DNA from 4 places in the Pseudomonas sp. GWSMS-1 genome. Region 3 is predicted to be linked to each of the others. Evidence: riboswitches for the same ligand, from Rfam matches in the RefSeq annotation. Region 3 holds a riboswitch; each other region holds the start of a gene.
The links. A riboswitch is a leader RNA that binds a small molecule or an ion and turns the genes downstream of it on or off. The one in region 3 is predicted to bind cobalamin.
Positions count from the first base shown of each region.

Region 1 (7,665 bases), 2.2 Mb from region 3:
CGCACAGTTCGGCAAAACTCCAACCCTGCTCGGTCATGCCCTGCAACGCCGTAGCTTCATCCGCCGCCAGGCTGCGGTAGCGGCTAATCAACTGTTCACGCCAGATCAGGCAGACCTCGCCCTCGCTTAATACCTGGCTACCGGGGAACTCGCCCTGCTCCTTACACGCGCGCCAAATCGCCAGGCTGTTATGCCGGCACTCACGCCATTGCACGCTAGGCAGCAGGCGTACCTGCAGGGTCGGCCAGTCTTCAGCAGGCAGTTCGGCCATCTGCGTCAGGCTCAAGGGCGCAGCGTCGACGGCATCAAACGCCAAAGTAAACGCCCACTCCAGCCGCGCCAGCTCACTCAGCGGCGCAGCCTGGGCCGGTACCAGATAGCCGTCGATAAAGTCCGCCAGCTGCGCACCGAGCCAACGCAAGCTGAAGTGCTGCGACGGATGGGCGCTGAGATAGGCCAACGCCAGGGCGTCGAACTCCGCGTCACCGAGCCAGCCATGCACAGCCGGGTAATCACCGCGCAACGCCTCCAACAGCCGCGCACGGTAGGCATTGTGGTAAATCGCCAAGCCCTGCTCGGCACTCAACGCCGCGCTGCCCAACAGGCTCGCCTGTAGCGCTGGGTTCGGCTGGGCATCGGGATTGAGCAGGTAGGCCTGCACCTCGTGCTGCCAGTCACTCAGGCGCATCGTGCAGTCCCTTGAAGTGCTTCGTTAGCCACCTGACGGGCCTTGTTCAGCTCGCCGAGCAACTCGTCCAAATCCGGGAAATGGTCATCGCGCTCAAGCAGGGTGGACACCGGGCCCAGGTGCTGCAAGGTGCGCTGGTAAAGCTGCCAGACAGGATCGCTGACCGGCTGATCGTGGGTGTCGATCAGGTAGTTGCCGTAATCGCTATGGCCCGCCAAGTGCAGCTGACGAATACGCTGCTTGGGCAGGCTGCTGATAAATGCCCAGGCATCGAAACCATGGTTGCGCGCGCTGACGTAGACATTGTTGACGTCGAGCAACAGCTCGCAGCCGCTCAGCTCGCTCAGCGCAGCGAGAAACTGCCATTCGCTGAATTGATCATCGGCGCAGCGCAGGTAGCTGGAGACGTTTTCCAGCACCAGCGGCCGCTCGATCACGTCCTGCACCTGGCGCACGCGTGCGGCCACATGCTGCAGGCTTTCTTCGGTATAGGGCAGCGGCAGCAGGTCGTGCAACTGGTGGGCATTGCCGCGGCTCCAGCACAGGTGATCGGAGATCCATGCCGGCTGCACCCGTTGCGCGAGGTGTTTGAGGCGGCGCAGATAATCGCGATCTAGCTCGTGCGGGCCGCCAATCGATAGCGACACACCATGCATCACCAGCGGGTACTGCTCGCCGATGGCATCGAGGAAGTAGAGGGCTTTACCGCCCTCTACCAGGTAATTTTCCGAGACGATCTCAAACCAGTCGATCGCCGGGCGTTGTTCGAGAATGGCTTGGTAATAGGTACTGCGCAGGCCCAGGCCAAAGCCCAGATTGCCGCGTTGAGCATTCATCACTGACTCCTTGCGCGGTGATGCGGGGCAACCGCAAACGGTCGCCCCGGCTCACTTACTCGCCGACAGTACCGCCCGCCGCATCGCACTCGGCCTGGGTCATGGCTTTGAAGCCGTGGCCCTTGCAGACAGCCTGACCTTTGCAGCTGTTCTCGGCAGTCTTGCAGTCGTTCTGGCCTTTGCAGGAGGTCACGCCGTAGCAATGCACAGCCGCCTCTTCAGCCACTGCAACGGTGCTGGTCAGGCCAGCAAACAGGGAAGCCGCAGCGAAGGCGATAGCAGCACCAGCAGCGGTCGTTTTCATAGTCATGTGCGTATCCTCAGGTGATCGTGGTTGGCCGCACGCAAGGTTTTGCGTGCCGGCATTCAACTAGAGCGACGAGGTGCGCTGGCGTTACAGCGGCCATGAAAAAAAGCCGCGCGCACTCAATCCTGATCGATGCGCAACTCGGGCACCGCGCGGCCAGCCACCAGGCGCTCGTCGACCAGGCGGATCACCGCCGCCTCGTCACGAATACCGAACCACTCGCCCTGTGGATAAAGGCTCGCGGTCGGCCCCCTGTCGCAAGGGAACTGGCATTGACTGCGGGTGATATGCACACCGCCCTCACACTCCAGCTTGCCGGCGGCCTTGAGGCGCTGACGCAGGGTTTTCCACAGGCTGAGCGCGCCCTTGCGCGTGCAGCGCGGGCCGTTACACAGCAGCAGACGCTGGGCGTGCGGCGGAATGTGCGACCAGGCGTGCTGCGCCGGCACGGCGGGTACATCACTGCAGGCCATGTGCAGCTGCGTGCGTTCAAGCAGCGCGGGCAGGCCATCGAGCCAGGCGTCTTCCATCGCCGTGCAGACCACAAACACCGACGCGCCATCAGTGCGCTCGGCAATTTGCTCACGTAGCCAATCACGGTGAGCAGCATCGGCACGCGGCTCCAAATCTACCACCAGCAAGGGTCGCGGCGACTCATCCAGCGCAAGCCAGAACGGCTGTAGATCCTGCTCGCTGTCATGCACATGCGCCTCGCCAAGCAGCGCCTCGACGCGCTGGCGCAAACGCTCAGCCGACGCACCACGGCTGAGGCCTGGGCCGATAAACAGAATGCGAGCGTAAGGGGAAACGGGCGTGGTCATGGCGGCCTCCAAAGCGGGGCGGCAGTCTAGCAGGCGATGTTTTGCGGTGGGCAACCCAGAACCCGTAGGGTGGATGACGCGTCACCCATCCACCAACTGCGATGGTGGATGAAAACAGCGTCATCCACCCTACCTGGCTACGTTTCAGGCCAATCGCCGCTGAAGCGCCTCCCACAGGGCGTCTGGCTGGAGAAACTCGCGCTCTACCGTTGGCAGCTCGGGCCGGCGCAGCAGCACGACCGGCAAACCCAGCTCCCGCGCGACCTGCAATTTCGGCTCGGTGGAGGCGCTGCCGCTGTTCTTGCTGATCAGCACATCGATGCCCAGCAGAGCGAATAGCGCGCGCTCGCCGTGTAGATCAAACGGCCCGCGTGCGCCGATAACTGTGGCACGCGGCACGGCTTCCTGCGCTGTCAGGCAGCGCACGACCCACTGTTGATGGGCGGGAATTTCGTGCAAATGCGCCAACGGCTCACGGCCAAGAGTAAACAACGGGCGACGGAAGTCTTGCAGCGCAGCAACCAGCCCGTTCCAATCGTCCACCTCGCGCCAGTCATCACCCTCTCCTGCTTGCCAACCGGGACGACGCAACGCCCAGCATGCCACCCCGCTCAACGCAGCAGCTTGGGCGGCATTGGCGCTGATCTGCGCGGCATAGGGATGGGTCAGATCGAGCAGCAGCTCGATGCTCTGCTCGTAAATAAACGCCGCCAAGCCTTCGGCCCCGCCAAAACCACCGACGCGCACCTGGCAGGGCAAGTCATCCGGCACCCGGCCCAAACCCGCCAGGCTGTAGATGCTTTCAGGGCCAAGGCGGCGCGCCAAACGTAACGCCTCGGTGGTGCCGCCGAGCAGCAGAATACGAGGGTTCACGGTTTGCATACTTCCAGCAAAGTGATCGGCAAGGCGCTGCGCCAGGTGTCGAAACCACCCAGCGGCTGCGCCTGGGCCACGCTGATGCGAGTCAGCTCGCCGCCCATCTGCTCGCGCCAGGCCACCAGCGCGGCTTCGCTTTGCAGGGTCACGGCATTGGCCACCAGCCGACCGCCCGGTTTCAGGCTGGCCCAGCACTGCTCGAGCACGCCGGGGATGGTCACCCCGCCACCGATAAAGATCGCATCCGGCGCGGCCAATCCGGCCAATGCTTCGGGCGCACGACCGGCGACCAATTGCAAAGCCGGCACGCCGAGCGTGTCGCGGTTGTGCTGGATATGCGCCTGACGCCCAGCGTCGGCCTCGATGGCGATGGCCCGGCAGCTAGGGTGCGCGCGCATCCACTCGATGCCGATGGAGCCGCAACCGGCACCCACATCCCAAAGCAGCTCGCCGGGTTGCGGGGCCAAACGCGCCAGGGTGATCGCGCGCACATCGCGCTTGGTCAGTTGGCCGTCGTGTTGATAAAGCGCATCCGGCAAACCCGGCGTGACGGGCAACAAGCGCGCATCAGCGTCGGCCAGGCAGTCGACCGCCAGCAGGTTGAGGTCGGCCACCCGTGGCAGCGACCAATCGCTGGCCAAGCCGTCGATACGCCGCTCCTGAGCGCCGCCCAGATGCTCCAGCACGGTCAAGCGACTGGGGCCAAAACCACGTGCGCGCAGCAGTTCGGCCACCGCTGCCGGGCTGTCGCCGTCGTTGCTCAGTAGCAACAAGCGCGCGCCGGGGAAAAGCTGCGCCTGCAGCGCCGCCAACGGCCGCGCCACCAACGACAGCACCGTCACCTCCTGCAACGGCCAACCCATACAGGCGGCGGCCAGTGACACTGACGAGGGCGACGAGAACACCCGCAATTCTTCAGCCGGCAACTGCCGCGCCAGGCTCGCGCCCACCCCGTAGAACAGTGGATCACCGCTGGCCAGCACACACACCGGCGTACCGCGTCGCGCCAGCACCGGCTCCAGGCTGAATGGGCTGGGCCACAGTTCGTGCTGCCCTGGCAGATCGGCCGGCAATAGCGCCAAATGACGGGCACCGCCGACGATGCAGTGCGCCTCGCTCAACGCCTGGCGCGCCGCGTCGCCCAGGCCGGCGTAGCCGTCTTCACCGATCCCAACCAGGGTTAACCAGGCTGTCATAGCCACTCCTCTGTACCCGCCTAACGAGCAAGGGTGTCTGCGCGTTAGACAAAGCGGGCATAATACAGCCTTCGTCGGTGCCCTAACGGGCCTAAGAGGGAACACGGTTAAACCGTGGCTGCCCCCGCAACTGTAAACAGCGAGTCTGCCGCAACTGTGCCACTGGGTAACCGGGAAGGCCGCGGCAGATGATGACCTGTCAGCCAGGAGACCTGCCGACGACGCTAGTCGCGAGTGCCAACATCGGGCGGGGTGTACCGATGCCATTGAGTTCCCCTGTGCCAGGGTGAACTCTGCTGGTTCGGTCGCCGCGTCTTAGTTGCTGGTGAACCCGTTGCGCGACCATTCCACCACCGTCGATCCGTCACTACCACGCCCCAGCGCGTGCCCCGGCCTGCTGCGTATCGTTCAGGCGCTGGACGGTGGTATCTGCCGGGTCAAGCTGGCCGGCGGAGTGCTCAGCAGCAATCAGGCACGCGCCATCGCCGAGGCCGCCAAACGCTGCGCCAGCGGCGTGCTGGAGCTGACCAACCGCAGCAATCTGCAGATTCGTGGCGTATTGCCCGGCCAACAGGCCGAGCTGATCGAGCGCCTGCTCGCCGCCGATCTCGGCCCCAGCAACCCGGCCGCCGACGATGTGCGCAACCTGCTGCTCAGCCCCGCTGCCGGCCTCGATCCGCAGGCCCTGCTCGACACCCGCCCACTGGCCGCCGCGTTGCTTGAGCTGCTGCAGAACACCCCGGCGCTGCATGGGCTGTCGGCCAAGTTCGCCCTGCAGCTGGACGGCGGCGAAGCCTTGGCAATGCTCGAACACCCGCACGATATCTGGCTCAGCGCCCTGCCCGGCACGCCGGCGCGGCTGGCGTTCGGGTTGGCCGGTTGCCCAACGGATACGCCACTCGGGGCGATTCGGGTCGAGCAGGCCGCTGAACTGATCGAGCAGCTGCTGATGCTGTTTCTCAAGCTGGCCGGCAGCGCGCACAGTCGTATGCGTCAACTGCTCAGCGTGATTTCCCACAGCCAACTGCTGCAACAGCTACAGGCGCGCCTGCCCTTCGCCATCCAGCCGGCCCCGCTGGAATGGCAGCGCCAACCGGCTAGCCAGCACGCTGCAATCGGTATTTATCCACAGCAGCAGACGGGGCTGTGCATGGTCGCCGCCACCGTGCGTTTGGGGCGGATTGACGCCACACAACTCAACGCCCTGGCCGATTTGGCCGAGCACTACGGCGATGCCAGCCTGCGCCTGACACCCTGGCAGGGTCTGCTGCTACCAAATATCCCCGAGCACTCGGCAGACTACCTGCTGCACAAACTGGCCGAACTGGGCCTGCTGATCGATGCGCAGGAACCACTTAGCAATCTGATCGCCTGCACCGGCTCAGCCGCCTGCGCCAAGGGCCTGGCCGACAGCAAAGCCGACGCCTTGCTGCTCGCCAAGCGCCTGCGCGCCAGCACAGCGCGGCCGCAGGTGCATCTCAGCGCCTGCCCACGCTCCTGCGCCGCCGCGCATACCGCGCCCTTTACTCTGCTGGCCAGCAGCGCCGGGCATTACCAGCTTTATCAACGCACGCCCGAGGCGGCCGGTTTCGGCCAACTGCTGGCCAGCGCCATGACTATCGACGAGGCCGGCGACTGGTTCGCCGCCCACTGCGCAACAGGAAACAGCGATGCTTGAGTACATCCGCGACGGTCAGGAAATCTACCGCCAATCGTTCGCCACCATCCGCGCCGAGGCCGACCTCAGTGCCATTCCGGCCGATCTGGAAAAGCTCGCCGTGCGGATTATCCACGCCTGCGGCATGGTCGATGTGGTGCAGGACCTGCGCTTCTCGCCCGGTGCCGGCGCCGCTGGCCGCGCGGCACTGGCCAAGGGTGCGGCGATTCTCTGCGATGCGCGGATGGTCGCCGAGGGCATCACCCGCCCGCGCCTGGCCGCGAATAACCCGGTGATCTGCACCCTGCATAACGACGGCGTGATTGAGCAGGCCCGCGCACTGGGTAATACCCGTTCGGCAGTCGCATTGGAACATTGGCGCGAGCACCTGCAAGGCAGCGTGGTGGTGATCGGCAACGCGCCCACCGCGCTGTTCTACCTGCTGGAAATGCTCGACGCCGGCGCGCCAAAACCGGCGCTGATTATCGGCATGCCGGTGGGCTTTATCGGCGCGGCGGAATCCAAGGATGCGCTGGCAGCCGACAGCCGCGGCGTGCCCTATGTGATCGTGCGTGGCCGTCGCGGCGGTAGCGCCATGGCGGTAGCGGCGGTCAACGCCCTGGCTACGGAGGTGGAGTGATGAGCGTACAAAAAGGCCGCTTGCTTGGGATCGGCGTCGGCCCCGGCGACCCCGAACTGATCACCCTCAAGGCCCTGCGCCTGCTGCAATCGGCCGATGTGGTCGGTTACTTCGTGGCCAAGGCCAAAGCCAGCCAGGGCCAGGGCGGTAACGCCTTCGGCATCATCGAGCAGCACCTGACCGATACGCAGCAGCGCCTGCCACTGGTGTACCCGGTGACCACAGAAAAACTCGCCGCGCCGCTGAGCTATGAAGATGTGATCAGCGATTTCTACGACACCTGCGCGGTGCAGATCGCCGCCCGGCTCGACGCCGGCCAGGACGTCGCGGTGATCTGCGAAGGCGACCCGTTCTTCTACGGCTCCTATATGTACCTACACGACCGCCTGGCCGGCCAATACGAGGTGGAAGTGGTGCCCGGCGTGTGCTCCATGCTCGGCTGCGCCTCGGTGCTCGGCACCCCGCTGGTGTACCGCAACCAAAGCCTGAGCGTGCTCTCCGGCGTGCTGCCCGAGGCCGAACTCAAGCAGCGTCTGCACGACGCCGAAGCCGCCGTGATCATGAAGCTGGGGCGCAACTTCGAGAAAGTCCGTCGCGTGTTGCAGGAGCTGGGCATCGATCAGCGTGCCCATTACGTCGAACGC
Region 1 covers NZ_JBMHHV010000005.1:3,882,249-3,889,913, forward strand. The annotation lists gene ACEPAJ_RS21710 (DNA-binding domain-containing protein) at 1-688, opposite strand, end outside; gene ACEPAJ_RS21715 (DUF692 domain-containing protein) at 679-1,524, opposite strand; gene ACEPAJ_RS21720 (hypothetical protein) at 1,580-1,834, opposite strand; gene ACEPAJ_RS21725 ((2Fe-2S) ferredoxin domain-containing protein) at 1,951-2,652, opposite strand; gene ACEPAJ_RS21730 (cobalt-precorrin-6A reductase) at 2,797-3,525, opposite strand; gene cbiE (precorrin-6y C5,15-methyltransferase (decarboxylating) subunit CbiE) at 3,522-4,724, opposite strand; cobalamin riboswitch at 4,783-4,958, shown strand; gene cobG (precorrin-3B synthase) at 5,059-6,402, shown strand; gene ACEPAJ_RS21745 (precorrin-8X methylmutase) at 6,395-7,021, shown strand; gene ACEPAJ_RS21750 (precorrin-2 C(20)-methyltransferase) at 7,018-7,665, shown strand, end outside.
Region 1: another riboswitch for cobalamin. It lies ahead of cobG (precorrin-3B synthase); the one in region 3 lies ahead of btuB (TonB-dependent vitamin B12 receptor).

Region 2 (7,665 bases), 2.2 Mb from region 3:
GCCCCGCTGTTGAGCTTCGAGCAGGCGTTCAAGGATGTCCTGCAAGGCACCGGGGTTGTGTTGCTGGATAAAGTCTCGGGTGCTTTTGTCGAGCAAATAGGCATCGGTGAGCAGCGCGTATTGGTGGTCGTCGACCAGCTCGCTGGTGGCGTCGAAGGCGAACAGGTAGTCGATGGTCGCCGCTAACTCGAACGCGCCTTTGTAGCCATGGCGCTTCATGCCTTCGATCCACTTGGGGTTGGCCGCGCGGGCGCGCACCACGCGATTCAGCTCTTCCTTCAAGGTGCGGATGCGCGGGGTATCCGGTTGGCTGTTGTCGCCGTGGTAACTGGCCACTTTGGCCCCGCGCAGGGTTTCCACGGCCGCGAGCATGCCGCCCTGGAATTGGTAGTAGTCGTTAGAGTCGAGGATGTCGTGCTCGCGGTTGTCCTGGTTGTGCAGCACCGCCTGCATCTGCTCCAAACGCTCGGCGAACTGCGCCCGCGCCGGGGTGCCTTCGCTGTGTTTGCCGTAGGCGTAGCCGCCCCAGTTGAGGTAGACCTCGGCCAGGTCTTCGCGGGTTTGCCACAGGCGTTCTTCGATAGCGTTCTGCACGCCCGCGCCATAAGCCCCCGGCTTGGAGCCGAAGATCCGCCAGCCGGCTTGCTTGCGCGCCTCGGCTTCGTCCAGGCCGCTGTCTTGCAGGGTCAGGGATTCACGCCAAACCTGCGCCGACAGCGGGTTCATGTCCTCTGGCTCATCCAGGTCAACCACTGCCTGCACGGCATCATCGAACAGGCGAATCAGGTTGCTGAAGGCATCGCGGAAGAACCCGGAAACGCGCAAGGTCACGTCCACCCTCGGGCGGCCGAGTTGCGTCAACGGCAGCACCTCGAAGCGTTCAACGCGCTGGCTGCCGGCCTGCCACACCGGGCGCACACCCATCAGCGCCAGGGCTTGGGCCATGTCATCACCGCCGGTGCGCATGGTCGCCGTGCCCCACATCGACAGGCCGAGCTGACGCAGGTGGTCGCCGTGGTCCTGCAAATGCCGTTCAAGCAGCCGATCCGCCGCTTGCACGCCGATGCGCCAGGCCGTCGGCGTGGGCAGGTTGCGCACATCAACGCTGTAGAAATTGCGCCCAGTGGGCAGTACATCAAGGCGACCGCGACTCGGCGCGCCACTCGGCCCGGCAGGGACAAAGCGCCCATCCAGGGCCGATAACAGGCCGTGCATCTCAGCCGCGCCGCAGGCATCCAGCAAGGGGGCGATCTGCTCACGCAAACGCTGCAGCACCTGGCGACTTTGCGCACCCACGGCTTCTCCATCTGCGGTATCAATCAGGCGTAGGGCCAACAGCTCCAAACGCTCGCGGGTATCGCCGGCACTGCGCCAGGCCTCATCGCTTAACCCTGCCAACAGCGCCGGGCGCGGGCCTTGCCAGGGCGCGGCCATGTCGCAGTCGAGCGGGTCGAAGTCCAACTGCAGATCGCTGGCCAAGGCGCGCAGCAGGCTGGCATTGCTGCCCTGGCCGTCGCCACGGGGGATGCGCAGCAGCGCCAGCAAGGTATCGCGGCGCAGCGTGCCGGCCGGTGATTCGCCGAATACATGCAGGCCGTCGCGTATCTGCGATTCCTTCAAATCACATAAATAGGCGTCGAGCTGCGGCAGCCAGCTGTTGGGGTCTTCGTTGAGTTGCAGGCCCAATTCACGATCCAGGCTGGCCTCGCGCACCTTGAGCAGAATCTCGCCACGCAGCTCGGCGGCGCGGCGCAGATCGAGCTGGCTGGCCTCGTAATACTCGTCGGCCAGGCGCTCCAGATCACGCAATAGACCGTAGCTTTCGGCGCGGGTCAGCGGTGGCATCAGGTGGTCGATGATCACCGCCTGGGTACGCCGTTTGGCCTGCGCGCCCTCGCCCGGATCGTTGACGATAAACGGGTAGATATTCGGCAGCGGGCCAAAAATCGCGCTCGGCCAGCATTGCGCGGACAAACCGACACTCTTGCCCGGCAGCCATTCCAGGTTGCCGTGCTTGCCGACGTGGATCACTGCATCGGCAGCAAACACCTTACGCAACCAGCAGTAGAACGCCAGGTAGCCATGCGGCGGCACCAGATCGGGGTCGTGATACACCGCCGCTGCATCCAGCTGATAACCGCGCGCCGGCTGAATGCCGACAAAGGTCAGGCCGAAGCGCAGGCCGGCGATCATCAGCCGCCCGCTGCGGAACATCGGATCCGTTTCAGGTGCGCCCCAGCGCTCAAGCACCGACTGTTGATTGGCTTGCGGCAGGCTGTGGAAGAACGCCAGGTAATCGTCCAGCGCCAGACTTTGCGCGCAAGGCCGCAGGTCCAGGTTATCAAGGTCGTTGGTCACCCCGCCGAGCAGGCTGTGGATAAGTGCAGTGCCGCTCGCCGGCAGGTTATCCACCGGGTAACCCTGCTGCTGCATGGTCTGGAGGATGTTCAGCGCCGCCGCCGGGGTGTCCAGGCCGACGCCGTTGCCGATGCGCCCGTCGCGGGTCGGATAGTTGGCCAGCACCAGGGCGATGCGTTTGTCGGCGTTGGCCTTGTCGGCCAGGGCGATCCAGTTGCGCGCCAGCTCAGCGACAAAATCCATCCCCGCTAAATGCGGCTGATAACACACCACATCGCTCTGGCTGCGCTCACTGCGCCAGGCCAGGCCTTTAAAGCTGATCGGCTGGGTGATCAGCCGGCCGTCCAGCTCGGGCAACACGACATGCATGGCCAGGTCACGCGAGCCCAGGCCCTGGGCGCTGGCGTGCCACTGCGCATGGTTATCCAGCGAGCAAATGGCCTGCAGCACCGGGATATCGCGGCGGAATGGCCGCGCACTCGGCGCTTCCGGGTTGGACAAGGCGAACGCGGTGGTGTTGATGATCAGCGCCGTGCCGGTGTCATCCAGCCAGGTTTCGACCTGGGCTAGGCAGGCGGCCTCCTTGAGGCTGGCCACGGCAATCGGCAGCGGATTCAGACCCTGAGCCTGCAAGCATTGGCAGAACACGTCGATAAAGCCGGTGTTTGCCGCCTGCACCTGGGTGCGATAAAACAGCAGCGCCACCACCGGCGCAGCGGCTTGCCAATTGACCTGCCAGTCGGCCAACACCGCGCTGGCCTGCTGCGGGTGATACAGGCCCACGCGCGGCAACGGCTGCGGCTCGACCCAGGCATAGTCTCGTTGCAACCACTGGCTAGCGGTGCAATTAAACAGCTGCCGAGCATTCTGCGCGCCGCCCTGACGGAGGAACTGCCAGAGCCGCTCGGCCTCAGCCTGCGGCACATTGCTCAGGCCCATCAGCTCGGGGTCAGGGTTGTCGCAGCCAGGCACCATAATCACCCGCGCACCGCGCTCGGCCAGCTCAACCAAACGCTCGATGCCGTAGCGCCAGTAACTGACGCCGCCGTGCACGGCAATCAGGATGACCTTGGCGTGTTGCAGCACCTGCTCGACATAAAGGTCCACCGAGGCGTGATTGCTCAGCTGCGCCGGACTGGCTAGGCGCAGGCTCGGGTAATCCTCGGGTAACTGCCGCGCCACCTCTGCCAGCAACGACAGCTGCGAATCGCCGGTGCAGAGAATCACCAGCTCGGCCGGGGTCTGGCCGAGGTCGGCGATGCTGTCGACCGGCACTTGGCTGCCAGGCTGGGTACGGATTAGGTGCATGGGGGCTTAGTTCGCCAGTGCCGCCTGCAATTCAGCGGTGATAGCGGCCTGATCAAGCTGCTGACCGATGACAATCAAGCGGCTGACCCGTGCTTCATCGGCCTGCCAGGCGCGGTCGAAGTGCTTGTCGAAACGCTGACCAACACCTTGCAGCAGCAAGCGCATCGGCTTGCCGGGAATCGCCGCGAAACCCTTGATGCGCAGAATGCCATGCTTGGCCACTGCGTCCTTCAATGCGCCCAGCAAACGCGCCTCCTCGGCCTCCGGTAGTTCCACGTGGAACGAGTCGAATTCGTCGTGATCGTGATCTTCATGCCCTTCTAGGTCATGGTGGGTTTTGCGGCCTTCAATGTGCAGCTCGGTTTCGCAGTTCAGGCCCAGCAGCACGTTCAGCGGCAGTTCACCGCCGTGGGCTGCGATGATTTTCACCGCTGGCGGCAACTCTTCCGCCACTTCGGCGCGCACCGCTGCCAGGGCGTCGGCGTCGAGCAGGTCGGCTTTATTAAGGATGACTAGGTCAGCACTTGCCAGTTGGTCGGCGAACAGCTCATGCAACGGCGATTCGTGGTCGAGGTTTGGGTCAAGCTTGCGCTGCTGATCAACCTGATCAGGGAAGGCAGCGAAGGTGCCGGCGGCCACAGCCGGGCTGTCGACCACAGTGATCACCGCATCAACGGTGCAGGCGTTACGGATTTCTGGCCAGTTGAAGGCCTGAACCAGCGGCTTGGGCAGGGCCAGACCGGAGGTTTCAATCAGGATATGGTCGAGGTCGCCACGGCGTGCCACCAACTCGCGCATCACCGGAAAAAACTCTTCCTGCACGGTGCAGCACAAACAGCCGTTGGCCAGCTCAAAGACGCGGCCGTTGGCTTCTTCTTCGCTGCAACCGATGGAGCACTGTTTGAGGATTTCGCCGTCGATGCCCAGCTCGCCGAACTCGTTGACGATCACAGCGATACGCCGACCGCCCGCGTTTTCCAGCATGTGGCGCAGCAAGGTGGTTTTACCGGCACCGAGAAAGCCGGTAACGATGGTGACGGGAAGTTTGCCGAGGGTTTGCATGGCGAGTCCTGCGTGACGTCGAAAGAAAGACGAGCAGGAGGCGGCACAGACATGACAGCCACGGGGCGTCAGCCAACACCACCGGATCACCCCGCCCGGTTGTCGAAAACGTGACGAGGCAGGTCTCCTGGCTCACGGTCTGCGCGCTGCGCGACCCTTCTACCTTCCCGCCCATGGCAGTGGTGTATTGAAGGGCTTTCGACCGTTCACAGTTGCGGGGGCAGCCAAGGCATTCACCTTGTTCCCTCTTAGCTTCGCGGCAGAGCCGCGAAGAACCTCGAACGCGGCAAGGCTACGCAGACCATGACGGCCGGTCAATCACGGTTGACCGGTAAGAGCCGCCATGATCAGCTACGCCGCCGCACAAACCGAGCGCCGTAGATCATGCCCAGCCCTGTCGATAACTGCCCCGCTGCTATTCAAGTGGTCGCCGGGCTCGGATGTCGCAGCGACTGCAGCCTGGAGGACTTATCCACATTGCTGCTCGACAGCCTGCAGGCGCATGGCCTGACTGTGGATAACTTGGCGGGGCTGGCGAGCATCACGCACAAGCGTGACGAGCCGGCCCTGCAGGCACTGGCCAAACGCCTCGGCCTGCAGCTGAGCTGTTTCAGCTCGGAAGAACTGCAGCCCTATCAGTTAGGTGTTCAAGGCTCGCCGATTACCCTGGCCGCCACCGGTAGTCCGGCAGTCGCCGAACCTTGCGCCCTGGCGCTGGCCGAACGCCTAGGCGACCAACCTGCCCGCCTGCTCGGCGGCAAAACCCGTAATGCCAGCGCCACCTGCGCGCTGGCGTCGATTGCAGCCAAGGATTTTTCATGACCGTCTACTTTATCGGTGCCGGCCCCGGCGACCCCGAGCTGATCACCGTCAAAGGCCAGCGCCTGTTACACAGCTGCCCGGTGATTCTCTACGCCGGCTCGCTGGTGCCGGCAGCGGTGTTGGAAGGCCATAGCGCTGAGCAGGTGGTGAACACCGCTGAACTGCATCTGGATGAAATTATCGAGCTGATTGCCCAGGCGCACAGCACAGGCCAGGACGTGGCCCGCGTGCATTCCGGCGACCCGTCGCTGTATGGCGCGATTGGCGAACAGATCCGCCACCTGCGTCGGCTGGAAATTCCCTTCCAGATCATTCCCGGCGTCACTGCCACCGCTGCTTGCGCCGCCCTGCTGGAAAGCGAACTGACCCTGCCCGAGGTGTCACAGACGCTGATTCTCACCCGCTATGCGAGCAAGTCGGAGATGCCGGCGGGCGAGCAGCTGAGTGATCTGGCGCACCACGGTGCGACCATGGCCATTCACCTCGGCGTGGTACACCTAAGTAAGATCGTTGACGAATTGCTGCCGCACTACGGAGCGGACTGTCCGATTGCGGTGGTGCACCGGGCCAGCTGGCCGGATCAGGATTGGGTCAGTGGCACGCTCGCCACCATCGAGGAGCAGGTGCGCGCCAAGGGCTTTCGCCGTACTGCACTGATCCTCGTCGGCCGCGTGCTGCACGCCGAACAGTTCGCCGACTCGGCGCTGTATAACGCCGAGCATCGTCATCTGTTCAGGTCGTCAGACGCTTGAGCATTACCAACCGGGCGACTTCAGCGGCGTAGCGCCCGCCGCGCGAGTGACAGCAGGTCATCCAGCGCCGGCACGCTGGCCAGCAACACCAACAGCAAGGCCAGCGGCACGGTGGCGATGTACCCCAGGTAGCTGAAACCCAGTGCGCCGATCACCCCACCAAGGAAGAAGTACAGCGCCAACAGGCTGAGCACCCGCAACCGCTGACGGTCGGCCATCACCCGGGCTATTTCAGGCCCGCGCGTGCGATTCCAATAGAACAGCTTGCCCAGCTCGATGCCGATATCAGTGATGATTCCGGTGATATGCGTGGTGCGGATTTCGGCGTTTGAAAGCTTGGTGATCAGCGCGTTCTGCAGGCCCATGATGAAACACAGCAGCATCACCGTCAGCGGTACAAACAGGCCGGTAATCTACGCCAGTGACGCACCCAAAAAGCCGAAACACAGCAGCAACAGGGCCTCCAGCAACAGCGGCAAGGCGTATTCGCTGTGCAGATGCCGCCGCCGTGAGTAATTGATCATCACCGTCGAGCACGCCGCGCCGAGCAGAAACGACAGCACCGCGCCGAGGCCACCCCAGACCAGCTCATACGCGCCCAAAGCGATGTTATCGGCCATGGCCGAGACAATGCCGGTCATGTGCGAAGTGTATTGCTGCACGGCAAGAAATCCACCGGCGTTGATCGCGCCGGCAACAAAGGCCAGGGTAAACCCCAGATGCCGGTTGGCAGCCGCACTGCGCGTGCGGCCGGTCAAACTTCTCGCATAGCGAATGGGCATTGGGTGACCCTGGTGGACAGCCTGTTAGAGATGAATCTCTGCGCCTTTGATGCCGAGTAGGCGTAACTCTTCGATCAGATCATTGAGGTCGGCGAAGGACTCCACCTGCTCCTGGTCATCAACCAGAAAGAAGCTGGTGCCCGCGCCTTTCTTCAACAGCACGATCCACTCCCGGGTATTGGCCGGGTTGACGATGATATGCGTATCAAAGACTACGCCCTGCGCCTGCTTATTTTTTATCTCTTCACGCTGCATCAACTCGCCCCTGCTTACTCAACCGTTACGCTCTTGGCCAGGTTACGCGGCTGGTCAACGTCAGTGCCCTTGAGCACGGCCACGTAGTAGGACAACAGTTGCAGCGGAATAGTGTAGAGAATCGGTGCTAGAGCGTCGTGGATGTGCGGCATGTTGACCACGTGGGTGCCTTCGCCATTGCTCATGCCCGCCTGCTCGTCGGCAAACACCAGCAGCTCACCGCCACGGGCGCGGACTTCCTGCAGGTTGGATTTGAGCTTTTCCAGAAGCTCGTTGTTCGGCGCCACGGTCACCACCGGCATGTCGCTGTCTACCAACGCCAACGG
Region 2 covers NZ_JBMHHV010000005.1:3,897,905-3,905,569, forward strand. The annotation lists gene cobN (cobaltochelatase subunit CobN) at 1-3,666, opposite strand, end outside; gene cobW (cobalamin biosynthesis protein CobW) at 3,673-4,728, opposite strand; cobalamin riboswitch at 4,829-5,023, opposite strand; gene ACEPAJ_RS21800 (cobalamin biosynthesis protein) at 5,113-5,550, shown strand; gene cobM (precorrin-4 C(11)-methyltransferase) at 5,547-6,302, shown strand; partial or broken gene ACEPAJ_RS21810 (YoaK family protein) at 6,356-7,084, opposite strand; gene ACEPAJ_RS21815 (hypothetical protein) at 7,109-7,339, opposite strand; gene glmS (glutamine--fructose-6-phosphate transaminase (isomerizing)) at 7,354-7,665, opposite strand, start outside.
Region 2: another riboswitch for cobalamin. It lies ahead of cobW (cobalamin biosynthesis protein CobW); the one in region 3 lies ahead of btuB (TonB-dependent vitamin B12 receptor).

Region 3 (7,665 bases):
CGAGCACGTGCTGCCGGCCTATCTGGAGTCCATCGGTGTGCCGTACCACATCGTCGAGAAGGACACCTATTCGGTGGTCAAAGAGAAGATCCCGGAAGGCAAGACCACTTGCTCGCTGTGCTCGCGCCTGCGTCGCGGCACGCTGTACACCTTTGCCGATGAGATCGGTGCGACCAAGATGGCCCTGGGTCATCACCGCGACGACATCCTGGAAACCTTCTTCCTCAATATGTTCTACGGCGGCACCCTCAAGGCCATGCCGCCCAAGTTGCGCGCCGATGATGGCCGTAACGTGGTGATTCGTCCGCTGGCTTACTGTAATGAGGCGGATATCGAGGCTTACAGCCAGCTCAAGGAATTCCCAATCATTCCGTGCAACCTCTGTGGCTCCCAGGAAAACCTGCAGCGTCAGGTGGTTAAAGAAATGCTGCAGGACTGGGAGCGTAAGTCGCCGGGGCGCACCGAGATCATGTTCCGTGCCCTGCAGAACGTGGTGCCCTCGCAATTAGCCGACCGTAACCTGTTCGACTTCAAGAGCCTGAAAATCGACGACAGCGCGACGCCGCGTTTTCTCGATGTGATGAACCTCTGATTTAGCGGTTTCCCGGCTTAAGGACTGCCCGATGCGCGATTACAAATGGCTGCATGAATACTGTTTGAACCGCTTTGGCTCGGTGGCGGCGTTGGAATCGATGCTGCCGCAACCGCGCAGCGCGGCCCAGTTACGCGCGATCAGTGATGACCGCTACCTGTCGACGCTGAGCCTGCGGGTCTTCCGTGCCGGCCTCAAGCACAGCCTGGTGGATGCCAAGTGGCCGGCGTTTGAACAGGTGTTCTTCGGTTTCGACCCGGAGAAAGTGGTGCTGATGGGCGCTGAGCGCCTGGAAAACCTGATGCAGGATGCGCGCATCATCCGGCACTTGGGCAAGCTCAAAAGCGTGCCGCGCAATGCCCAGTTTATTCTTGATGTGCGCCAGGAAAAGGGCAGTTTCGGCGCATTGATCGCCGATTGGCCGGTCAGCGATATCGTCGGGCTGTGGAAGTACTTGGCCAAGCACGGCAGTCAGCTTGGCGGGTTGTCGGCGCCGCGCTTTCTGCGCATGGTCGGCAAAGATACCTTTGTGCCCAGCGATGATTTGGTCGCGGCATTAAAGGCACAGAAGATCGTCGATAAGCTGCCGACCAGCTTGAAAGAGCGCGCAGCGGTTCAGGCGGCGTTTAATGAGTGGCATGAGCAGAGCGGGCGCCCCTTATGTCAGCTGTCGATGATGCTGGCTTATACCGTCAATCATTGAAGTTGGAGCTTCTAATGGAACAAGCCATCAAGCGCGTCGCCGAGCAACTCAAGCAGGCCGAGCGGATCTTGCTGATTACCGGCGCTGGCTTGTCGGCCGACTCCGGGTTGCCGACTTACCGAGGGGTGGGTGGGCTGTATAACGGCCAGACTGCTGAGGGCTTGCCGATTGAAACGGCGCTCTCGGGGCCGATGCTGCAACGCGACCCGGCGCTGTGCTGGAAGTACCTGGCGGAGCTGGGCAAGGCCTGCCTGGGCGCTCAGGCTAATGCTGGGCATTACGCGATTGCTGAACTGCAGCGCAGAAAACCGCATTGCTGGCTGCTAACGCAGAACATTGATGGCTATCACCGTGCGGCAGGCAGCCCGATGGAGCGGGTAATCGAGATTCATGGCGAGCTGGCACCCTTATATTGCCAGTCTTGTGGCGCTGTGGATGCCGAACTGGCCGCGCATTTGCAGCGGCCGCTGCCACCCAAATGCCGGCAATGCGCCGGCATACTGCGCCCGCCCGTGGTGCTATTTGGAGAAATGCTGCCGGAGCAGGCCATCGCTTCGCTGTATGCCGAGTTAGGCAAGGGCTTTGATGTCGTTATCAGCGTCGGCACCAGCGCCAGCTTTCCCTACATCGTCGAGCCGTTGCTGCGCACCCGGCAAGCAGGGGGATTCACCGCCGATATCAATCCGCAGCGCAGCGACCTGAGCAATAGGGTGGATGTCCATTTGCAAGGGCGCGCTTTAGATGTTTTGCCAGAACTACTGAGTCACATTTAGAGCCATAGAATTTGCAAATGCATGTCATAGAGGGCATAGTCGCGCTCTTATGAAATCCACCGACACGGTCGTGCCCATGCTCCAACGCCTCGCACCCCTCGTGCCTATTGCACTCTCCCTGGTCCTGGCCGCCTGCGCCAACCATGCTCCGCAACCGGAGCTGACCACTCAATCTTCAGTGTTCTCCTCGACAGACCTTGCCGAGTTTGATGAGCAAGCCAAAGAAGCCGCCCTTGGCGATTTCACCGAAGAAAAGGCATACAAACTCCCGCAACTGGCTGACGGCATTCTGTCCCACGGTCTGTCACTGGTAGGTACGCGCTATCGCTTTGGTGGCGGCTCGGTAAGTTCCGGCTTCGATTGCAGCGGTTTTATCGGTTACCTGTTTAAAGAAGAGGCCGGCCTGAAGTTGCCGCGCTCGACCCGCGATATGATCAATATCGACGCACCATTGGTGGAGCGTGATGACCTTAAGCCGGGCGATCTGCTGTTCTTTAGCACCAACGGCCGTGGTCGCGTCAGCCATGCCGGCATCTACATGGGTGATGATCAATTCATCCATTCTTCCAGCAGTCGCAGCGGCGGTGTGCGGGTCGATAGCCTGGATGATCGCTACTGGAAGCGCACCTTTATCGAGGCCAAGCGGGCCTTGGCGCTGGCGCCAACCGAGTCGCTCGTACGTAACCCTTGAGTGCGGCGTGCAGCGGCCGTAACGTTAAGGTCGCTGTAGCCCGTTATCCTCTCTGACGTATCTCGATAGATTTCAACAACCTGCCAAGCAAAGCTAAAGCTTGCACTCGCATGTGCAAGCCGGCAGAGTAGGGCGCATCCCGGCTCAGGATCGCCTTGTCCATGACCGCATTCTCCCGTATCAGCTTGATTGTGTTGGCCGCGCTGCTTAGCGCCTGCGCGAGTCAAGCGCCCGCGCCAACCCCGCAACCCACTGTTTATCAGCCCATCAGCAGCTTTAACGGCAATGCTGATGATGTGCTATTTCGTGCGCTGGGCTTGGTAGGCACGCCCTATCGCTATGGCGGTAATACCCCCGAAGGCGGCTTCGACTGCAGCGGCTTGATCGGCTTTGTTTACCGTGATGCCGCAGGCATCAAGCTGCCGCGCACTACCCGTGAGCTGATCAGCATGCGCGCCCCAGGCATTGGGCGCGATGCGCTGCAAAGCGGTGATCTGGTGTTTTTTGCCACCAGTGGCGGCAGCCAGGTCAGCCATGCGGGTATTTATGTCGGCAATGGCCGCTTCGTGCATGCGCCCTCCAGCGGCGGCACTGTGCGCCTGGACAGCCTGAGCAATACGTATTGGCAGCGTACTTACTTGAATGCCAAGCGTGTGTTCACCCCGGAGCTGGCGGGTAACCCCTGAGGCCCAGCCCTGGGTATTTGTAGAGGGGCTTTTATGACCACTCAAACGCTTAATCTCGATGCTGATCTCTATCAGTACCTGCTGGATGTATCGCTGCGCGAGACGCCACTGCTCAAGCGTCTGCGCGAAGAAACCGCTCTGCTGACTCATTCACGCTGGCAAATCGCCCCCGAGCAGGGCCAGTTCATGGCCTTGTTGGTACAGCTGATCGGCGCGCGGCGGATTGTCGAAGTCGGCACCTTCACCGGTTACAGCGCTATCTGTATGGCCCAGGCCATGCCGAGCGATGGCCACTTGATTTGTTGCGACATTCCCGGCGGCTACAACGCCACGGCCAAACGTTACTGGGCTGAGGCGGGCCTCGCTGAGCGTATTGAGCTGCGGCTAGCGCCGGCGCTGCAAACCCTGGAAGCGCTTGCAGCTGAAGGGCTGACAGGGCGTATTGATCTGCTGTTTATCGACGCCGACAAAGCCAACTATCCGGCTTATTTGGAGCACGCCCTGCGTCTGGTACGTCAGGGTGGGCTGATTCTGTTCGACAACACCTTGTGGAGTGGCCGGGTGCTTGAACAGAGCCCCGAGGGCGCTGACACCCGAGCGATTCAGGCGCTCAACTTGGCGCTGCGTGATGACCCGCGCATCGACCTGTCCCTGCTACCGCTCGGCGATGGCCTGAGCCTGTGCCGTAAACGCTGAGCCGGCGTTGCTTGTATGCCCGAACCGATTCGCCTGCCCGAACAACCTGACGCCTGTGAACTTTGCGCCCGCGCTGCGCTGCTGACGCGCCATCACTTGATCCCCAAGGCACTGCACAACAAGGTTTACGTGCAAAAACGCTTCGGCAAAAGTGAGCGCATCAGCGCCACGCTCTGGGTGTGCCGTGCCTGTCACAACCAGATCCATCGGCTGTTCAGCGAAAAAGAGCTGGCGCTGACCTACAACAATCGTGACAGCCTGCTCAGTGATGAGCGCTTGCGTACCTTTGTTGAGTGGTTGGCGAGCAAGCCGGCGGGTTTTATGCCGCGGCATTGAGTGGCACGTGAGGCGTCGGCGCTATGCGCGGCGTTATGCGTTGACGCTCTGTATGCAAGTCTCTACCCTGCGCGCCTGCAACAGGTGCCCCAAACGCATAGCGTTCAAAGGGTGAAACAGGGAAGCCGGTGCGTTACGTGTTAACCACGCAACTATTTCGGCGCTGCCCCCGCAACGGTAAACGAGTCAAAGATCGCCACTAGCCACTGTGCCCACCGGCATGGGAAGGCGCGATCCGGGAACCTCAAGGTTCCACTCGTAAGCCCGGAGACCGGCCTGCTGCATCCACGGCATTGCGGAGGGCGTTGCCGGGCTGATGTGGCTGTATTGCTGCTCTATCTGCCTATGCTGTTCTCCCAATGTTTTATTCAGCAGTATCGCGCGGGCGGCGCGATGGAGAATCAGGCATTGTTTCGCACCTTTTATAAACGTCCGGCCGTTCTTTTATGGCTGGGCTGTAGTCCTTTTTTAACGGCACAAGCAGAACCCCTCAACCTCGCTCAGCAGGTGGTCACCGCCACGCGTACGGCTACGCCGTTGGTCTCGGTGGCGTCGAGCAGTGTGATTACCCGTGAAGATATCGAGCGCAGCCAGGCGCAGAGCGTGCCGGACATGCTGCGCGGCCTCGCCGGTGTGCAGATCGTTAGCAATGGCGGCCGCGGCAAAAGCACCTCGTTGTACCTGCGTGGCACCAGTGAAAAGCAGCTATTGGTGCTGATTGACGGGGTTAAGGTGGGTTCCGCCACCTCCGGTGCTGCCGCCCTGCAGGACATTCCATTAGCGCTGGTCGAACGCATTGAGGTGGTGCGCGGCCCGCGTTCCAGTCTGTATGGTTCCGAGGCGCTCGGCGGGGTGATTCAAATTTTCACCCGGCGCGGCGCAAAGCAGGGGCTCAAACCTTACCTGGCGTTGGGTACCGGCACGCGCTCCAGCCACAGCGCTAATGCTGGCCTGGCCGGTGGTTCGCAGAATGGTTGGTTTGACCTTGGCGTGAGCAGCGAAGATACCGACGGGATTAATGCCCGCGCTTACCGGCCTAGCGCCGTAGGTGCCTACGAGCCAGACGCCGATGGCTATCGCCAGCTGGCCGGTTCATTGCGCGGTGGCTACCGCTTCGTTAACGGCCTGGAGCTGGACGGCAGTTGGTTGCAATCGAGCATCCACAGCGACCAGGACCTGCGCAGCAGCTCCGGCAAAACCGGGCGCTTCAGCTATGCCGATGGAGAGCAACAGGTGCTTGGCGGGCGTGCCCGTTTCACTCCCTTAGAGCCCTGGGATGTGACCTTGCAGGCCGGTCACAGCGAAGATCGCACCGACAACTTCCGGGATGGAGGTTTTTACTCGCGCTTCGACACCGAGCGCGACACCTTTGCTTGGCAGAACGACTTTAGCCTGACGCCCGAGCAACTGTTGAGCCTGGGTTTTGATTACCAGCAGGACCGTATCGACACATCCGACACCTATGCTGAGGACTCCCGCGATAATCGCGGTTATTACACTCAGTACCAGGGCCGTTTCGGTCGACATGGCGTGTCCGTCGGGTTGCGCCGCGACGACAACCAGCAGTTCGGCGAGCACGATACTGGCAACCTAGGCTGGAGCTACGAGCTCAGCGAAAGTCTGACGTTGAGTGCTGCCTACGGTACCGCCTTCCGTGCGCCGACCTTTAATGACCTGTATACCCCGAACAGCGGTTCCACCGCGGGTAACCCCGACCTTAAACCGGAAAAGTCGGAAAACTACGAGCTCGGCCTGCAGGGCGATGCTGGCTGGGGTGAATGGCGTCTCAGCGTTTTTGAAAACCAGATCGACGACCTGATTGTTTGGGCCGGTAGTAAGCCGATGCGCCCACAGAACGTCGAATCCGCGCGTATTCGCGGCCTCGAGTCGAGTGCGCGTACGCAGCTGGAGAATTGGGACCTAGCAGCCACCCTGACGCTGCTCGACCCGCAGGACCGTAGCCAGGAAAACCATGGACATCAGTTGGCGCGGCGAGCCAAGCGCACCTTCAATATCGACGCCGACCGCCGCATCGGCTCGTTTGGCGTCGGTGCCACGTTGTTCGCTGCCAGCCAGCGGTTTAACGACGCCAGCAACACCGAAGATTCACGCCTGCCCGGCTATGCCTTGGTCGATCTGCGTGGCGAGTACCACATCGACAGCGAATGGCGTCTGCAGGCCAAGGTCAGCAACCTCTTCGACCGTGACTACGAAACGGCGCAGACCTACGAACAACCTGGCCGCGCCTTTTACCTGACCCTGCGCTACCAAGCGCTCTGAGGAGATACCCATGCCCATTCTTTCAACCCGTGCTCAGCTACTAACGGGCATCGTCCTGGCGTTGCTGCTGGCCATGACGCGTGGCAGTCACTTCGCCAGCATCAACCTGCCCAGCGCCTCCTGGGCGGTGTTTTTCCTGGCCGGCGTGCTGTTGCGACCACGCTGGGTTTTTGCTGGCCTGTTTGTGCTGGCCAGTGCCCTGGACTTCTCTATGATGACCAGCGGTACGGTGAGTGACTGGTGCCTGTCGCCCGCATACTGGTTGCTGGTGCCGGCTTACGCCAGCCTGTGGCTGGGCGGGCGACTGTATGCCGGCTGGCATCGTGACACCTTGCAAAGCCTGTTGCTGTTGGCTGCGGTTGTCGCGGTCAGCGCTTTTGTCTGCTACCTGATTTCCGGCGGTGGTTTTTACTTCTTCTCCGGCCGTTATCCTGAGCCGACTCTGGCGGCCTGGCTGCCGCGTATCGTCGAATACTACCCGCGCTTTTTGTCCAACATGACGTTTTATGTCGGGGTGGGCAGTGCGCTTTATATTGCTTCGTTGGCGCTGTTTGGCCAGCGCCTTAGCCTGGGAGCCAAGTGATGACTGAGTCTATCGAACGTGACGAGCGGCACCGTGCACGGATGCAACGAAAGAAAGCCCTGATCGATGAAAAAATCGCTCAGTCCCAGGACGAGTATGGGCTGCTGCTGGTGCACAGCGGTAACGGCAAGGGTAAGAGCAGCAGCGCCTTTGGTATGGTCGCGCGCGCGCTGGGCCACGGTATCAAAGTGGGTGTGGTGCAATTTATCAAGGGCGCAGCCAGCACCGGCGAGGAAGCGTTCTTCCGGCGTTTTCCTGATGAAGTCAGCTACCACGTGATGGGCGAAGGCTTTACCTGGGAAACCCAGGACCGCCAGCGCGACAT
Region 3 covers NZ_JBMHHV010000005.1:1,672,242-1,679,906, reverse strand. The annotation lists gene ttcA (tRNA 2-thiocytidine(32) synthetase TtcA) at 1-592, shown strand, start outside; gene ACEPAJ_RS11325 (DNA-3-methyladenine glycosylase I) at 624-1,295, shown strand; gene ACEPAJ_RS11320 (NAD-dependent deacylase) at 1,310-2,068, shown strand; gene ACEPAJ_RS11315 (C40 family peptidase) at 2,145-2,759, shown strand; gene ACEPAJ_RS11310 (C40 family peptidase) at 2,921-3,445, shown strand; gene ACEPAJ_RS11305 (O-methyltransferase) at 3,479-4,141, shown strand; gene ACEPAJ_RS11300 (hypothetical protein) at 4,157-4,477, shown strand; cobalamin riboswitch at 4,543-4,771, shown strand; gene btuB (TonB-dependent vitamin B12 receptor) at 4,871-6,757, shown strand; gene ACEPAJ_RS11290 (hypothetical protein) at 6,768-7,340, shown strand; gene cobO (cob(I)yrinic acid a,c-diamide adenosyltransferase) at 7,340-7,665, shown strand, end outside.

Region 4 (7,665 bases), on a different contig from region 3:
AGGTTGGCCCGCGTGGTGTGCAGGTGATCAGTGCCGACAGCCGTGGCGCGGTGTTGCGTGTCGACGGTATTGAGCGCAGCTATAGCCTCAGCCGCGAGTACAGCAACGGTTTTGCCGAAGCGCAGAAGAAGCAACTCAGCGTGGCCAAAGGTATCGGGGGGCATTACTGGGTGGCTGGCTCAGTGAACAGTCAGTCCATCCAATTTCTAGTCGATACCGGCGCTACCTCGGTGGCTCTAAATGATGAGCATGCTCGCCGGTTGGGTATTGATTACCGGGTGATTGGCTCGCCTTTGCAAGTCAGCACCGCCAGTGGCACGGCACGCGGCTGGCGCGTGACGCTGGATCGGGTCAAGGTCGGTGAGCTGGAAGTGTTGGGGGTTGAGGCTGTGGTGCTCGAAGGCAGTTCACCTCGCGAAGCCTTGCTCGGCATGAGCTTCCTCAGTCGGGTTGGCTGGAAAGTGGAGCAGGATATGCTGGTGTTGGAATCCAAGTACTAAGAGCCTGTTTACGGTCTGCTGCGCGTCGGCCCTGTGGCGTTAAAAACAGGGCGCCAGCTCGCAAGAGTGGAAACAAATGCTAGGCGGCTCGATCCTTATCATCAGTAATTCAGGCTGACCGGCTGCTGGGGCCTGCTGTTACAATGCCGGCCTGATTATTCCCTGCCCATTTCCTTTAGGAGTATCCGGTGTCCGTCGTGTTTGTCGCCGCCTCCCAGTTGCCTACGCCTTTTGGCCTATTCACCATGCATGGCTTCCTCGAAGAGGCCACCGGCAAGGAACACGTTGCCCTGACCTTTGGGGATGTCGCCGATGGCGCCCCTGTCTTGGGCCGCTTGCACTCCGAGTGCTTGACCGGCGATGCGCTGTTCAGTCTGCGCTGCGACTGCGGCTTCCAGCTGGAAGCGGCGCTGCGTGCAATTGCGGATGAAGGCCGTGGCGTCTTGCTCTATCTGCGTCAGGAGGGTCGTGGTATTGGCCTGCTGAACAAGATCCGCGCCTATGAGCTGCAAGATGGCGGTGCTGACACAGTCGAGGCCAACGAGCGCCTGGGCTTCGGCGCCGATCAGCGTGACTACGCAATCTGCCTGCCGATGCTCGATCATCTGGGCATTAGCCAGATCAAGCTGATGACCAACAACCCGCGCAAGGTTAAGGCGCTGGGCGATATGGGCATCAATGTGGCAACCCGTGTGCCGTTGCAGATCGACCACAATCCGCATAACAAAAAGTACCTCGCGACCAAGGCTGGCAAGCTCGGGCATATGCTCGGCAGCCTGCACCAGGGCGAGGTTGAGGAAAGCCTGTGACACGCAGCGAAGTGCGCCGGCGGCTGGCGCTGGAGTGGTGGCGGCAGCTGGCCGTAACCCTACTGCCGCTGTTTGTGCTCAACCTGCTGTTTGGGGCTGAGCAGCAGACCGGCTTGCTGACCATGCCGCTGTTTATCGCCGGCCTGGCTTCAATGTTTGCCAGCTTGCCCTTGTTCAGCCGCTATAAGCGCGCCTTGGTGGCCACTGAAAAAGCCCTCGATACTGCCGCCGAACACGATGCCTGGCTTGAGTTGGCGCGCGTTCGACGCCTTGGGTTTTTGGGTGCCGCAGCGCCGGCCTGGATTGCGGCCGTTGCGGTGTTCGCCGGCCTGGAAGCGATTCCGCTGATCCTGCTGGCGATTTCCAGCGTCGTCATGCTCTACCTCTACCGCATCCCTCGCCAACTCGGCTGATGCGCGCGCTTGTTGTGGCCCTGTTGGCGCTGCTGGCCTGGCCGGCAGCGGGCGCCGAGCGGCTGATCAGTCTGGGCCCTCTGTAACTGAAATCGTGCTTGAACTCGGAGCCGTCGACCTGCTGGTGGGCGTGCTTGATGCGGGGCCGCGCCCGCCTGCGGCCGCGCATGTGCCTTCCGTCGGGCGCTACGGACAGTTGGAAATGGAGCGCGTCATCAGTCTGCAGCCTGACCTGGTGTTGCTCTTGCCTGAGAGCATTAGCCGGGCGCAGCGTCAGCAGTTGCAGGCCTTTGGCATCCCTATGTTGGTCGTTAAACCGCGCAAGCTGGCCGACCTGGCGCAACAGTTTGTCGAGATCGGTACGCGTATCGGTCGTGCCGAACAAGGTTTGCGCCTGCAGCAGCAATTTCTTGATGGGATGGCTGGTTTAGCTCAACGCTATCGCCGTCCACAGCCACTGCGGGTGTTTTACCAGGTCTGGGATGTACCGATGTATACCCTTGGCGGCCAGCAGATTATTAGCGATGCCCTGCGTGTTTGTGGTGCCGAAAATATCTTTGCCGACCTGAGCCTGCCGGCTCCGCAAGTGAGTGTCGAGGCCGTCTTGCAGCGCAACCCCGAGGTGATTCTGGCCGGCAGCCAGGCGCAACTAGATGCCTGGCGTAACTGGCCAGTCGTGCGCGCGGTTGAGCTGGATCAGCTCTGGTTAGTGCCCGATGATGGCCTGGAACGGCCAAGCTTTCAGATGTTGGGGGCGATGGAGCGTCTGTGTCAGGTGCTGGCCAGCGCGCACTAAGCCCCGCATGTTGCGGGGCTTAGTGCGCGTTTCAGTTGGCGCCTCAGAGCTGAGGCGTCCAAGTCACGGCAAACAGTGCAGTGCGCCCTTCGGTGTTGAAACCGTAGCGGCCATTGTTGGTTTTGTAAGTTGCTTCGGCATAATCCTTGTCGAAGATGTTATTCAGCTTCAGGTTGAATGCCACCTCCTGGCTCGCTTGCCAGGCACCGCGCAGGCTGAGCAGGCCATAGCCACTCAGCTCTTGGGTGTTATCGGCGTCGTCGTAGCGGCCACTGACTGCACGCCAGCTGATGCCGGCAGAAAAAGCGCCGAACTCGCGATCCAGATCCATGCTCAGCGTGCGTTTGGCGCGGCGAGCGAGGGTGTTGCCCGTGTCGCGATCACGTGGGTCGATCAGCGCGAGTGCCAAGTTGCCCTGCCAGCCGAATAGCTCCTGCTTTAGCGCAGCTTCGAAGCCATTGATGCGAGCGGTCTGCACATTCTGCGGAATAAAGTTCTGGTCGAGAACAATCGCGTCTTGCAGGTCGATGCGGTACAGCGACAGTTCCAGCGCGCCGGTTTCACTGTAGCGGTTGCGCCATAGCGCTTCATAGCTTTTGGAGGTTTCTGGCTTAAGGTCGGGGTTGGCGCTGGCGGAGCAAAAGCCGCCGAAGCAGAAGTCGGGGTAATACAGGTCGTTGAAGGTCGGTGCGCGGAAGCCTTCGCTGTAGGACAGGATCAAATCGTTTTTGTGACTGAACGGCACAGTTAGCGCCGCGCTCCAGGTGTTTTCGCTGCCGAACTGCTGGTTCCTGTCATGGCGCAGACCCAGCTCAGTAGAAAAAGAGTCGGCGTTGTAGCGGTGTTGGATAAAGCCTGCCTGGTTCCAGCGCGAGTCCTCAGTAAAGTCCTCGCTGCCATTCACGCGATCCTCATACCAGTCGGCACCCAGCAGCACTTGATGGCGCTCGTTGAGGGTCAGGGTGTTCACCCAGTTGACCGAGTCGCGGTAGGTATTAAAGCTGTAGAACGAGAATGCGCTGGCGTTTGTCTGGTCGTTGCCGGTGTCGCGCTTGTCCTCGCTGTGGCCGAATTCCAGGCGACTATTCCAGGTGTCGTTGATGTTGCCATCGATGTGGCTGGACAGGCTGCTCAGCTGGAAGTCGGTAGTGGGCAGTGAGGCGCTGAAGAGGTCTTCGAACTCGGCTTGGCCGCGTTGATCGAGCGCGCTGAATCCGACTTTCAAATCGTCATTGAAGCGGTGCGAGAGGTTCAGGCTCAGCGATTTATTGCGATAGGCATCGTCATCGCCGTTGGCTCCGAAGTTATCGCGGGTGGCGTCGATCCCCTGGGTTTCATCGAGGGCGGCGCCCAGGTTGAAGCGGGTCTGTGCATCGCGGCCGGACAGGCCAAGGCTGCGCTCGAAGGTCTGGTTGCTGCCGGCGCCAAAGCGTACATAGGGCTTGAGGCCGTCACCGCTGCCTTGGCGGGTGAAAATCTGCACGACGCCACCGATGGCATCCGAGCCATAGAGCGCCGAACGCGCGCCGCGTACGACTTCAACGCGCTCAATCTGCTCCGGGCTGAGGAACTCCAGACTGCTGGTGCCGCTGGAGGCAGCAGAAATGCGCTGGCCGTCTACCAGGACGAGGGTTTGTGCAGTTGAGGTGCCGCGCACGAACAGACCGGTCTGGCTACCTGCTCCGCCGGTACGGCTGACGCTGACGCCGGGCACGCGCTCAAGCAGCTCTGCCGCGCTGCGCACTTGCAAGCGTTCAATATCTTTGCGGGTAAATACTGTAGTTGCAGCGGTCGCCTGTTGGATTGGTTCAGCATACCGCCCGGATGTCACAACCAATGGCTGCAATTGGAGTGGGTTCGCATGAGCAGTCAGCGGCGCAAGCACCACGGCCAGGGCAAGGCGGGACAATTTCACGTAGAGAATCCTCAAAAGGTCGGAAGACTTTTGAGGAGGGCAGGTGCAAGAACGGGCGCGCGGACGCAGCCTGAGCTTGACGGTGATGCCCTCCGCAACACCAGTCACATCCAATAAGGCCGGTCTCCGGGCTCTCGACGTGCGCCGCTTCGCCTTCCCGGGGTAGCCCAGTGGCGGATGAAGCTGCGTGCAGACTCGCTCTGCGGTCGATTACCGTTGCGGGGGCAGCGCCGGGATAGCTCTTTATGAGCGCACCGGCTTCCCGTTTAACGCCGCTTTACGGATAAAGAGGCGCACCTTGTTGGAAGTAAAACGTCGCGCACCTTAATGCGCGGTGGGATGAACTACAAGCAAGCGGCGTTCAGCGCTGGATGAGCGGTACTCATACAGCCTGTAGTGCGAGCCGGGCGCGTATAGCCGCTTCGATGCCGGCAGCATCCAGCCCACACTCGGCGAGCATCTGCGTGGGTTTGGCGTGCTCGACGTAGTAGTCAGGCAGGCCCAGGTGCAGCAGCGGTTTGAGGATGTTCTCGCGGGCAAGGAACTCGCTGACCGCACTGCCGGCACCGCCCATCACGCTGTTCTCTTCAATCGTTACCAGCAGTTGATGGCTGGCGGCCAGTTCGCGTACCAGGGCTTCGTCCAGCGGTTTGACAAAGCGCATGTCGACTACGGTGGCATCGAGCGTTTCGCCGACCTTGAGTGCTTCGCTCAGTTGTACGCCGAACACAAGTAGGGCGGTTTGTTTGCCCTGGCGGCGGATGATGCCTTTGCCAATTTCAAGAGGCTCAAGGCCTGGCTCGATGGGCGCATTAGGGCCTGTGCCGCGCGGGTAGCGTACGGCTGCCGGGCCATCGAACAGGTGGCCGGTGGTGAGCATGCGGCGCAGTTCGTTCTCGTCACTCGGCGTCATCACCAGCATGCCGGGGATACAGCGCAGGTAGGAAATATCGAAGCTGCCGGCGTGGGTCGGGCCGTCTTCGCCAACCAGGCCTGCACGGTCGATGGCGAACAGCACGTCGAGGTGTTGTACGGCTACGTCATGAATCAGCTGGTCATAGGCACGCTGGAGGAAGGTCGAGTAGATCGCAACCACCGGCTTAACCCCGTCGCAGGCCATGCCGGCGGCCAGGGTCACCGCGTGCTGTTCGGCGATGGCCACGTCGAAATAGCGCTCGGGGTAACGCTCGCTGAACGCCACCAAATCCGAGCCTTCTTTCATCGCCGGGGTTATACCGACCAGGCGCGGGTCTTGCGCGGCCATGTCGCACAGCCACTGACCGAATACGCTGGAATATTTCGGGCCTGTTGGCTGCTTGGCCACGGGCGGGGCGTTGATTGGCTCCAGCTTGGTGATCGCGTGATAGCCAATCGGGTCGGCCTCGGCTGGCGCAAAGCCCTTACCTTTCTTGGTCACCACGTGCAGGAACTGCGGACCGTCGAGGTCACGCATATTGCGCAGGGTGGCGAGCAGGCTGGGCAGGTCGTGGCCGTCGATCGGGCCGATGTAGTTCCAGCCGAGTTCTTCGAACAGGGTGCCGGAGACCAGCATGCCCTTGGCATGTTCTTCAGTTTTGCGCGCGATCTCCCAGGCGCCGGGCAGCTTGGACAGCACTTTCTTGCTGCCTTCACGCATGTTGGCGTAGGTACGACTGGAGAGGATCTTGGCCAGGTAAGTGGACAGACCGCCGACATTTTTCGAGATCGACATGTCGTTGTCGTTGAGCACCACCAGCATGTTGGCTTTGACGTCGCTGGCGTGATTCAGCGCCTCGAAGGCCATGCCGGCGGTCAGCGCACCATCACCGATCACCGCGACCGATTTGCGCTTGCTGCCCTGCATGCGCGCCGCAATGGCCATGCCGAGCGCCGCGCTGATGCTGGTGCTGGAGTGGCCGACGCCGAAGGTGTCGTATTCACTTTCCGAGCGGCGTGGGAAGGCGGCGATGCCGTCCTTCTGGCGCAGGCTGCCCATTTGCTCGCGACGGCCGGTGAGAATCTTGTGCGGGTAGGCTTGGTGGCCAACGTCCCACACCAGGCGGTCGTCCGGCGTATCGAAGACATAATGCAGCGCTACAGTCAGCTCGATTACACCGAGGCCCGCGCCGAAATGCCCACCCGTTTGCCCGACGGTATACAGCAGGTACTGGCGCAACTCGTCGGCCAGGGTTTCCAGCTCGGCTTCGCCCAGGCGGCGCAGCTCGTCCGGCGTATTGGCGCGGTCTAGAAGGGGCGTCAGCGGGCGCTCACGGGGAATCTCGTGGAAGGTCGTCGGCATCGGGCAGATCGTTATAGGAGCAAAAGATGCGGCAGTTTACCCGATGCGCCGGAAACTGCCCAAACATGCTTCGGTTCAACGCTGCTGTTGCCCGGATTGCATCCGGGCTACGGTCAGTGGCTTACCAGGTATCGACTGCGCGCTTCTTGCCGGTGCGCGGCGTGGGCGTTGGCGCTGCATTCAGGCCGCGCAGCAGCCAGGCGCGGGTCTCCACCGGGTCGATCACCGCATCAATCTCCAGAAAGCTGGCCATATTGATGCCCTTACCGTTTTGGTAAGCCTTGGCCACCATTTTGTCGAACAGCTGCTGGCGCGCGGCGGGTTCTTCGATAGCTGCCAGCTCCTTGGCAAAGCCCAGGCGTACCGCACCCTCCAGGCCCATCGCGCCAAACTCGGCACTGGGCCAGGCGATGGTAAACAGCGGCGAATGGAAGCTGCCGGCGGCCATGGCTTGCGCGCCGAGGCCGTAACCCTTGCGTAGCACCACGGTGAAAAACGGCACTGTCAGGCTGGCGGCGGCAACGAACATGCGCGACACATGGCGCACCGTGGCCTGTTTCTCTGCCTCCGGGCCGACCATAAAACCGGGGGTATCGCACAGCGATAGCAGCGGAATATCGAAGGCATCGCACAGCTGCATAAAGCGCGCGGCTTTGTCGCCTGCCACTGCGTCGATGGCCCCGCCCAGGTGCGCGGGATTATTGGCCAGCAGGCCGAAGGGCTTGCCTTCAATGCGGATAAACGCGGTGATCAGCCCCGGGGCAAACTGGCGGCGCAGTTCCAGCACTGAGTCGTGGTCGGCCAGCGTGGCAATGACCTGGCGGATGTCATACACGCGCAGGCGGTTTTCCGGGATCACATGGCGCAGCTCGCGCTGATCAGCACATTGCCAGTCGCTTAGCGTGCCCTGGAAGTAGCTCAGGTATTGTTTGGCGACCTGCACGGCCTCGGTTT
Region 4 covers NZ_JBMHHV010000003.1:243,326-250,990, forward strand. The annotation lists gene ACEPAJ_RS02125 (retropepsin-like aspartic protease family protein) at 1-500, shown strand, start outside; gene ribA (GTP cyclohydrolase II) at 689-1,309, shown strand; gene ACEPAJ_RS02135 (MFS transporter) at 1,306-1,722, shown strand; partial or broken gene ACEPAJ_RS02140 (cobalamin-binding protein) at 1,722-2,518, shown strand; gene ACEPAJ_RS02145 (TonB-dependent receptor domain-containing protein) at 2,562-4,433, opposite strand; cobalamin riboswitch at 4,534-4,749, opposite strand; gene dxs (1-deoxy-D-xylulose-5-phosphate synthase) at 4,816-6,711, opposite strand; partial or broken gene ACEPAJ_RS02155 (carboxyl transferase domain-containing protein) at 6,833-7,665, opposite strand, start outside.
Region 4: another riboswitch for cobalamin. It lies ahead of ACEPAJ_RS02145 (TonB-dependent receptor domain-containing protein); the one in region 3 lies ahead of btuB (TonB-dependent vitamin B12 receptor).